2 linked regions of the Cohnella abietis genome follow. The protein of the gene in region 1 interacts with the protein of each later gene in a pairwise test. Links are inferred from orthologs where the notes say so. Each region holds a gene or a part of one and is shown in the gene's direction. Other genes may lie near its edges.

Region 1 (3,037 bases):
GTTTATGCGCTTGGAGGTAATATCTCTAAGCTTGGCTCAGACATCTTCCTCTGCACGCCGGATTCGGTGGAAGTGTCGGGAACGATAACGGAAATGCTAAAAGAGGAAGCCGATGACTACGCCAAAATGAGGTGACACCAGGTTGGAACAAATAGAAGAATATATTTGGATCTTGTATACCATCTATCGCTACATGTTAATTATTTACGTACTTATGTCCTGGTTGCCTACCGTTAAAGAAAGCTTCGTAGGAGAGCTTCTCGGTAAGCTAGTTGAGCCTTACTTAAAGCCTTTCAGACGGATAATTCCACCAATTGGCGGAATGTTAGACATATCGCCGATTATTGCTTTCTTTGCATTAGGGTTCCTTGCTCAAGGGCTAATCGCAGTTCTGAACATCGTTTTCTAAGATTGAAGGTGCATTATGTCTCATAAAGAAATATACGAGCATTTTCATCCGGATGAAAAAGCATTTGTGGATCGCGCTTGGGAGTGGGTCGAACGTGCCGCTGAACGTCATGAGACGAAGCGGACCGATTTTCTCGATCCACGCCAAGCGCATATTTTATTTACACTTGCAAATCGCCATCCAGATGCACAGGTTCTACTTAACGGCGGTAGCGAAAAGGCTGAACGTCAACGAGCTATAGTAGCACCGGATTATAAGGTGCTGGATGATATCGATATGGGTATAGTAATCTTGGATATTTCTTCGGATGACCGCCGAATTTCGGAGTTGGATCACGGAGATTATTTAGGTGCTTTACTCGGACTTGGTATTAAACGAGATAAAATCGGGGATTTACACGTTAGTGAGTCAGGCTGCCATGCTCTTATTGCTGAAGATATTGGCAATTTCTTACTGGGGCATATGAAGCAAGCTCACCGTATAGACGTGAATGTGTCTGTGAGGCCGCTGGCTGACCTCCGAGAGGTTAAAGTGGAGCTTGTGGAGCAAGTGCTCTCTGTTGCTTCTATGCGTCTTGACGGCGTAGCTAGCGATGTCTTCAGATTGAGTAGAACGAAAATTGTTGCTCCGATTAAAGCAGGCCGTTGCCGAGTCAGTTGGAAGCCGGTAGAGGATCCCTCTTTTCAATTGAGGGAAGGTGACATGGTTTCGATGAAGGGTTTTGGTCGATTTAAGGTGCTCGAAGTGGAAGGCGTGTCAAAAAGTGGCAGAGTTCGAGTGCGAGTCGGTAAATTTGTGTAGAAGTCTAGGAGGATTTCCACAGCTTGCGTCGAATTCAGTCAATGAACAAGCTACGTGGTTATTAGACTCTAGGAGGTGCGCCAATGCCACTTACTCCATTGGACATCCATAACAAAGAATTCAGCCGCAGGTTGCGCGGTTACGACGAAGATCAGGTCAATGAATTTCTTGACCAGATTATCAAGGATTACGAAGCCATTATTCGCGAGAATAAGGAATTGCAAAACCAGGTCGCCGCTTCGCAAGACAAGCTTGGCCATTTCTCAAATATCGAGGAAACGTTAAGCAAAACCATTATTGTCGCACAGGAAGCTGCAGATGAACTAAGGGGCAACGCGAAGAAGGAAGCCCAGTTAATTGTTAAGGAAGCGGAGAAAAATGCCGACCGCATTATCAACGATGCTCTTTCCAAGTCCCGTAAGGTAGCTTTGGAAGTAGAGGAATTGAAAAAGCAGGCAACCATTTACCGTGCGCGTTTCCGTGCATTGATTGAGACGCAAATGGAGCTTCTAACACAAGATGGTTGGGATTCCTTGGATAACCGTGAGCCAAGAGGTATTGAAGCCTAATCTCTCCAAGCAAGTCAAAAAAAGGTCCTGAGAGGGTCCTTTTTTTGTTTACATGAAAAAGTGGGTTTGACAAATGCTTCGGCAAAAAGTATAACAGGGATATAAGATTAATCCATATGAATGTCGCAGACGGGAAGCAGTAAGCATGTATCTGAAATCCAGAGAGTTGGCGATTGCTGCGAGCCAACATGAGGAATGTGCTGAATATCGTCCCCGAGATGCGCTGCTGAACCCCTTGATTACTTAAATCAAGTAGATACTAAGCAGTGCCGGATGTCCACCGTTAAAGGGAACACGCATAGTTGCGAAACAGGCTTAAGCCTTTAGCTTTCTTTGCGTTTCGAGTTGTCGTCTAGCTTTCTTTAGGAAAACTTAGACGGAACAAGGGTGGTAACGCGAGCTAACCTCGTCCCTTTCCAGGGATGGGTTTTTTTATTTTAAACTATCGTCGTCCAAAGGACGGCGAAGTCGTTTTTACTTGGTCAGGAGAGAGGAAGAGGGAATATGCAAAGAGTCGACGTTAAAGAAAAAGCAAGATCGCGCGAGCAGCGCATTTTAGACGAATGGAAGAAGGACGGTACGTTCCGTAAATCAATCGAAAATCGTGAGGGCAAGCCGAATTTCGTTTTCTACGAAGGACCGCCGACTGCTAATGGCAAACCACACATCGGTCACGTTCTCGGTCGTGTCATGAAGGATTTCGTCGGTCGCTACAAGACGATGTCGGGTTACCGCGTCGTTCGTAAAGCCGGTTGGGATACGCATGGATTGCCGGTCGAGCTTGGCGTTGAGAAGCAGCTTGGCATTTCGGGCAAGCAAGAGATTGAGAATTATGGCATTGAGCCATTTATAACGAAATGTAAGGAAAGCGTGTTTGAGTATGAGCGACAATGGAAGGAACTGTCGGAAGGTATAGCTTATTGGATTGACATGGATGATCCGTACATTACTTTGGACAATAATTATATCCAAAGCGTATGGCATGTTCTTGCGACAATTCATGATAAGGGTCTGCTGTACCGTGGACATCGGGTAAGTCCATATTGTCCAGATTGCCAGACGACGCTAAGTTCGCATGAAGTTGCGCAGGGCTACGAGGACGTTAAGGATTTGACGGCTACTGCTAAATTCAAGCTGAAGGATAGCGGAGAATACATTCTTGCTTGGACGACAACACCTTGGACACTTCCTGCGAACGTAGCACTTGCGGTGAACCCGAAGCTGGACTATGTTAGGGTCCTTCAAGAAGGCGAAGTTT
Region 2 (3,316 bases), 2.2 Mb from region 1 along the record:
CCTTAATAAAATCTAGAGATTGCATTCTAAAGCCTGTACAGCGAGCGACACTGATCCAATGAAGCATGGTAACAAGAACCATGTTTATCCCTATTGCAATGACTACTCCAAGAATACCGTAGTCAGGATTGGTGGCTAATTGAACAATGAGTATTAATTTGATAGCAGCTCCTACGAATGTATTAAATAATGCAATACCTGGACGATTCAGTGCTTGCAGTGCGGCCTGCAATGGCGCCTGCATGTACAAAAATATGGCAAGTGGTGCCATCCACCTTAACATCCCCGCCATGGAATCATTTCCGTAGAGTAACGTACAGATAGGACCGGCAAGTAATCCCATAAGAACTACGAAAGGTGCTCCCGATACAACTGCAAGCCTCATAGATTGGTGTAGCCTAATATGAACGGTAGACCAATCTCCGCGAGAAGCAGCTTCAGAGAGGGCGGGTACAAGCGATACAGCCAGTGAATAAGTTAAGGCTCCAGGTAGGAGAAGTAAGGGGATGACCATACCTTGCAAAGCCCCATACTGCGCTGTTGCTCCCGCAGCTGCTATCCCAGCAGCAGTTAAGCTTCTTACGGTTAAAATCGATTCCAGCAAATAAGACAGGGAACCAATCATCTTGTTTCCAGTCACTGGAATTGCCGTTTGCAGCAAGCTTCTTAAATATCCTCTATGATTCATTTTCTGACTAAGATTTGTAGGTGTTTTATTGTGGGGCTGGGGCACAAGGTTAGGCTTTTCATGCCGATCATTAATGAACTGTATCCATAGTACGATTAATCCTACTAGTTCTCCGACGACCATACCCAGTACAGCACCCGCTGCAGCAAGCTCAAGTCCATAGGGTAGCAGCATCCAAGCGAATAGAAGCGTCAAGACAATGCGAAAAATGGTTTCGCTCGTTTGGGATAGAGCGGTAGGAATCATGTTCTGCTTGCCTTGAAAATACCCCCGCCACACGGAAGATACTGCAACAAGCGGAAGAATGGGAATCATGACTAGAAATGCAGTGTGTACACGAGAATCCGTCATAACATGGTTCGCGATAATTTCTGAAAGCCCTAAGCAGATTACTGATGCTATCAAACTGATTGTAAGAGCCAGAATGACGGATGTTCGTAATATTTTGCTAACGGAATACTGGTCGTTTCTAGAGTCTGCTTCAGCAACTAGCTTGGCAACGGCAAGAGGAATGCCCCCAGCAATTAACGTAATCATGACGATGGTGAAGGGATATACCAGTTGAATGAGTCCGACTCCTTCGGCTCCAATCATTCGTGGTAAAGCGATTCGCGGAATAAATCCAAGAATTCTGTTAAGGAGTCCAGCAGCCAGTAGGATCATGGCACCCTGGATAAATGATTGTTTACGCACAGACAATGAGATCCCTCTTCTCTGAGGTGGGTTAGTCCATATGTATGCGAGGGTTGTCCGTCTTCATGCCATTGGCAGGAATATAAGCTTTAGCGAAGAAATACATAGAGTGATACAATGTGAATAGTTGCACTTTCATCAGGCAGGAGGGAATTCATAATGGAAGAGCATAAAGAGGAGCTAGCAGTCGTTGATTTTGAGGGTAAGAATGAAGACTCTGCTGAAGAAGTGGTTGATAGCAAAATGACCGACATCGAGTTAAGCGATACACTTGAGCAGCTCTGCTTAAGCAAAGCTGAGGAGTTTCATCTCATCGGATATGAGCATGTCACTGGAGCAGATGTGTGGGAGTGCGTTAGTGATAAATATCATAAAAAAGGTACGCCACAGCTCTATGAAATAGTTAACGATATTCTTTCTCTTAAGGTGACACAATTTATGAATTTCGTAACTTTAAGCATGTATAGAGGCGAGGCGCGTAAACGATAAAGGGTTATGGATAAAGCCTTCTCGGCCTGAGAAGGTTTTATTTTTGACTTCCATTTGATGACGTAGGTATAATAGGAACATTGAGAATCGAAAGGGGACCGCAACAAAGATGAAAAGATTAGTGGCTTTCGTGCTCGTTGTTATCGTTAGCTTCGGGATTATGGGAGCCTTCACGCCCGGACTACTGAACGGAACGAAGCTTGGGCTCGACCTGAAAGGCGGCATTGAAATCTTGTATGAAGCGCATCCGTTAACAGAAGGCGGCGTCATTACGAAAGAAGCGCTTAAACAAACTGCGCTTAGTCTGGAAAAACGGGCAAACAAGTCTAACGTTGCGGAGCCGGAAGTAACAACGGAAGGTAAAAACCGGATTCGTCTAAAAATTGCGGTCTCAACCGGATCGACGGACAAAGAGCGCGATGAAGCTATTCAGAAAATTCGCGATCTAATGAAAAAGCCTGCAGAGCTTCAATTCCGCAGTGCTACAGGCTGTGCAGATGGGACTTATTGTAAAATCGAGCTGCTAGGCAGTGATTTTAAGGAAGGCGCTGCTAAAGTTGAGTATAACAACTTGAATCAGCCCTTGGTTAGAATTGTAGTCAAAGATAAAGGTAAATTGACTAAGGTTTCCACCGAACTTACGGGTAAAAACTTAGCCATTTACCTGGACGAGGATTTACAGTCGGATCCAACTGTGGAGCAACCACTAACAGATGGTACTGCTGTAATAAGCGGTCAAGGAACAAGGGACAAAGCTCAAGCTCTTGCTGATGTTATTAATTTGGGTGCTTTACCACTGAAGATAACTGAGAAATACACACAAAGCGTTGGTGCAACGCTAGGTAAGCAGTCGCTCCATGATACTTTATTTGCGGGCGGACTAGCCTCTGTGCTCATTCTTGTGTTCATGCTGTACTTTTATCGGTTACCTGGTGCTGTTGCTAGCATATGTCTTGTCGTTTTCGTATGGGTGCTGCTACTCGTATTCTACATGATGGGAGCCACATTAACTCTCCCGGGTATCGCAGCCTTCGTGCTTGGTATAGGTATTGCAGTTGATTCGAATATCATTACAGCTGAGCGGATTAAGGACGAGCTTCGTAGTGGAAAAACGATTGCTTCATCACTGCGTGCAGGAGCGAAGAACAGCTTCAGAACGATTATTGATGCGCATATTACTACATTAATCGCAGGCTCAGTGTTGTATTTCATGGGACATGGTATCGTTAAGAGCTTCGCAATTGTTCTCATTGCGAGCATAGTCGTTAACATTCTAACAAACGTGTTCCTTCCACGTTATTTGCTTACTCTGCTTATCAAAAGTGGACGTTTTAACAAGCCAGCGCACTATAGCGTGAAGGGGAGTGAAATCGATGCGCTCTAAACGTACCTTTGACTTTGTTAAGTCAAGCCGTCGGTTTTTAATTATTTCCGCGATTATCACGC

What was found.
Region 2: the proteins of KCTCHS21_RS19890 (region 1) and KCTCHS21_RS09690 interact in binary tests that used the Bacillus subtilis proteins (3 or more experiments, as listed by UniProt). The link is inferred for Cohnella abietis from one-to-one orthologs.

What each region holds. Positions count from the first base shown.
Region 1 is NZ_AP019400.1:4,514,164-4,517,200, reverse strand. What follows is about bases 328-3,036. They hold KCTCHS21_RS19890 (DivIVA domain-containing protein), read left to right. Parts: upstream 328-1,293; coding sequence 1,294-1,779; downstream 1,780-3,036. Other genes in these bases: ileS (isoleucine--tRNA ligase), read left to right, coding at 2,284-3,036; KCTCHS21_RS19895 (YlmH family RNA-binding protein), read left to right, coding at 425-1,210; KCTCHS21_RS19900 (YggT family protein), read left to right, coding at 328-409. Outside these bases: KCTCHS21_RS19905 (cell division protein SepF), read left to right, coding at 1-135; more of KCTCHS21_RS19900, read left to right, coding at 143-327; more of ileS, read left to right, coding at 3,037-3,037. UniProt on the Bacillus subtilis protein: May act as a pilot protein, directing MinCD to the polar septation sites or by inhibiting MinCD at the midcell site of division. Required for polar localization of the chromosome during sporulation.
Region 2 is NZ_AP019400.1:2,271,243-2,274,558, forward strand. Bases 218-3,205 are described here. They hold KCTCHS21_RS09690 (post-transcriptional regulator), read left to right. Parts: upstream 218-1,540; coding sequence 1,541-1,870; downstream 1,871-3,205. Other genes in these bases: spoVB (stage V sporulation protein B), read right to left, coding at 218-1,381; secD (protein translocase subunit SecD), read left to right, coding at 1,980-3,205. Outside these bases: more of spoVB, read right to left, coding at 1-217; more of secD, read left to right, coding at 3,206-3,254; protein translocase subunit SecF, read left to right, coding at 3,244-3,316. UniProt on the Bacillus subtilis protein: Required for post-transcription initiation control of the comE operon. Promotes the accumulation of its target comE mRNA to septal and polar sites.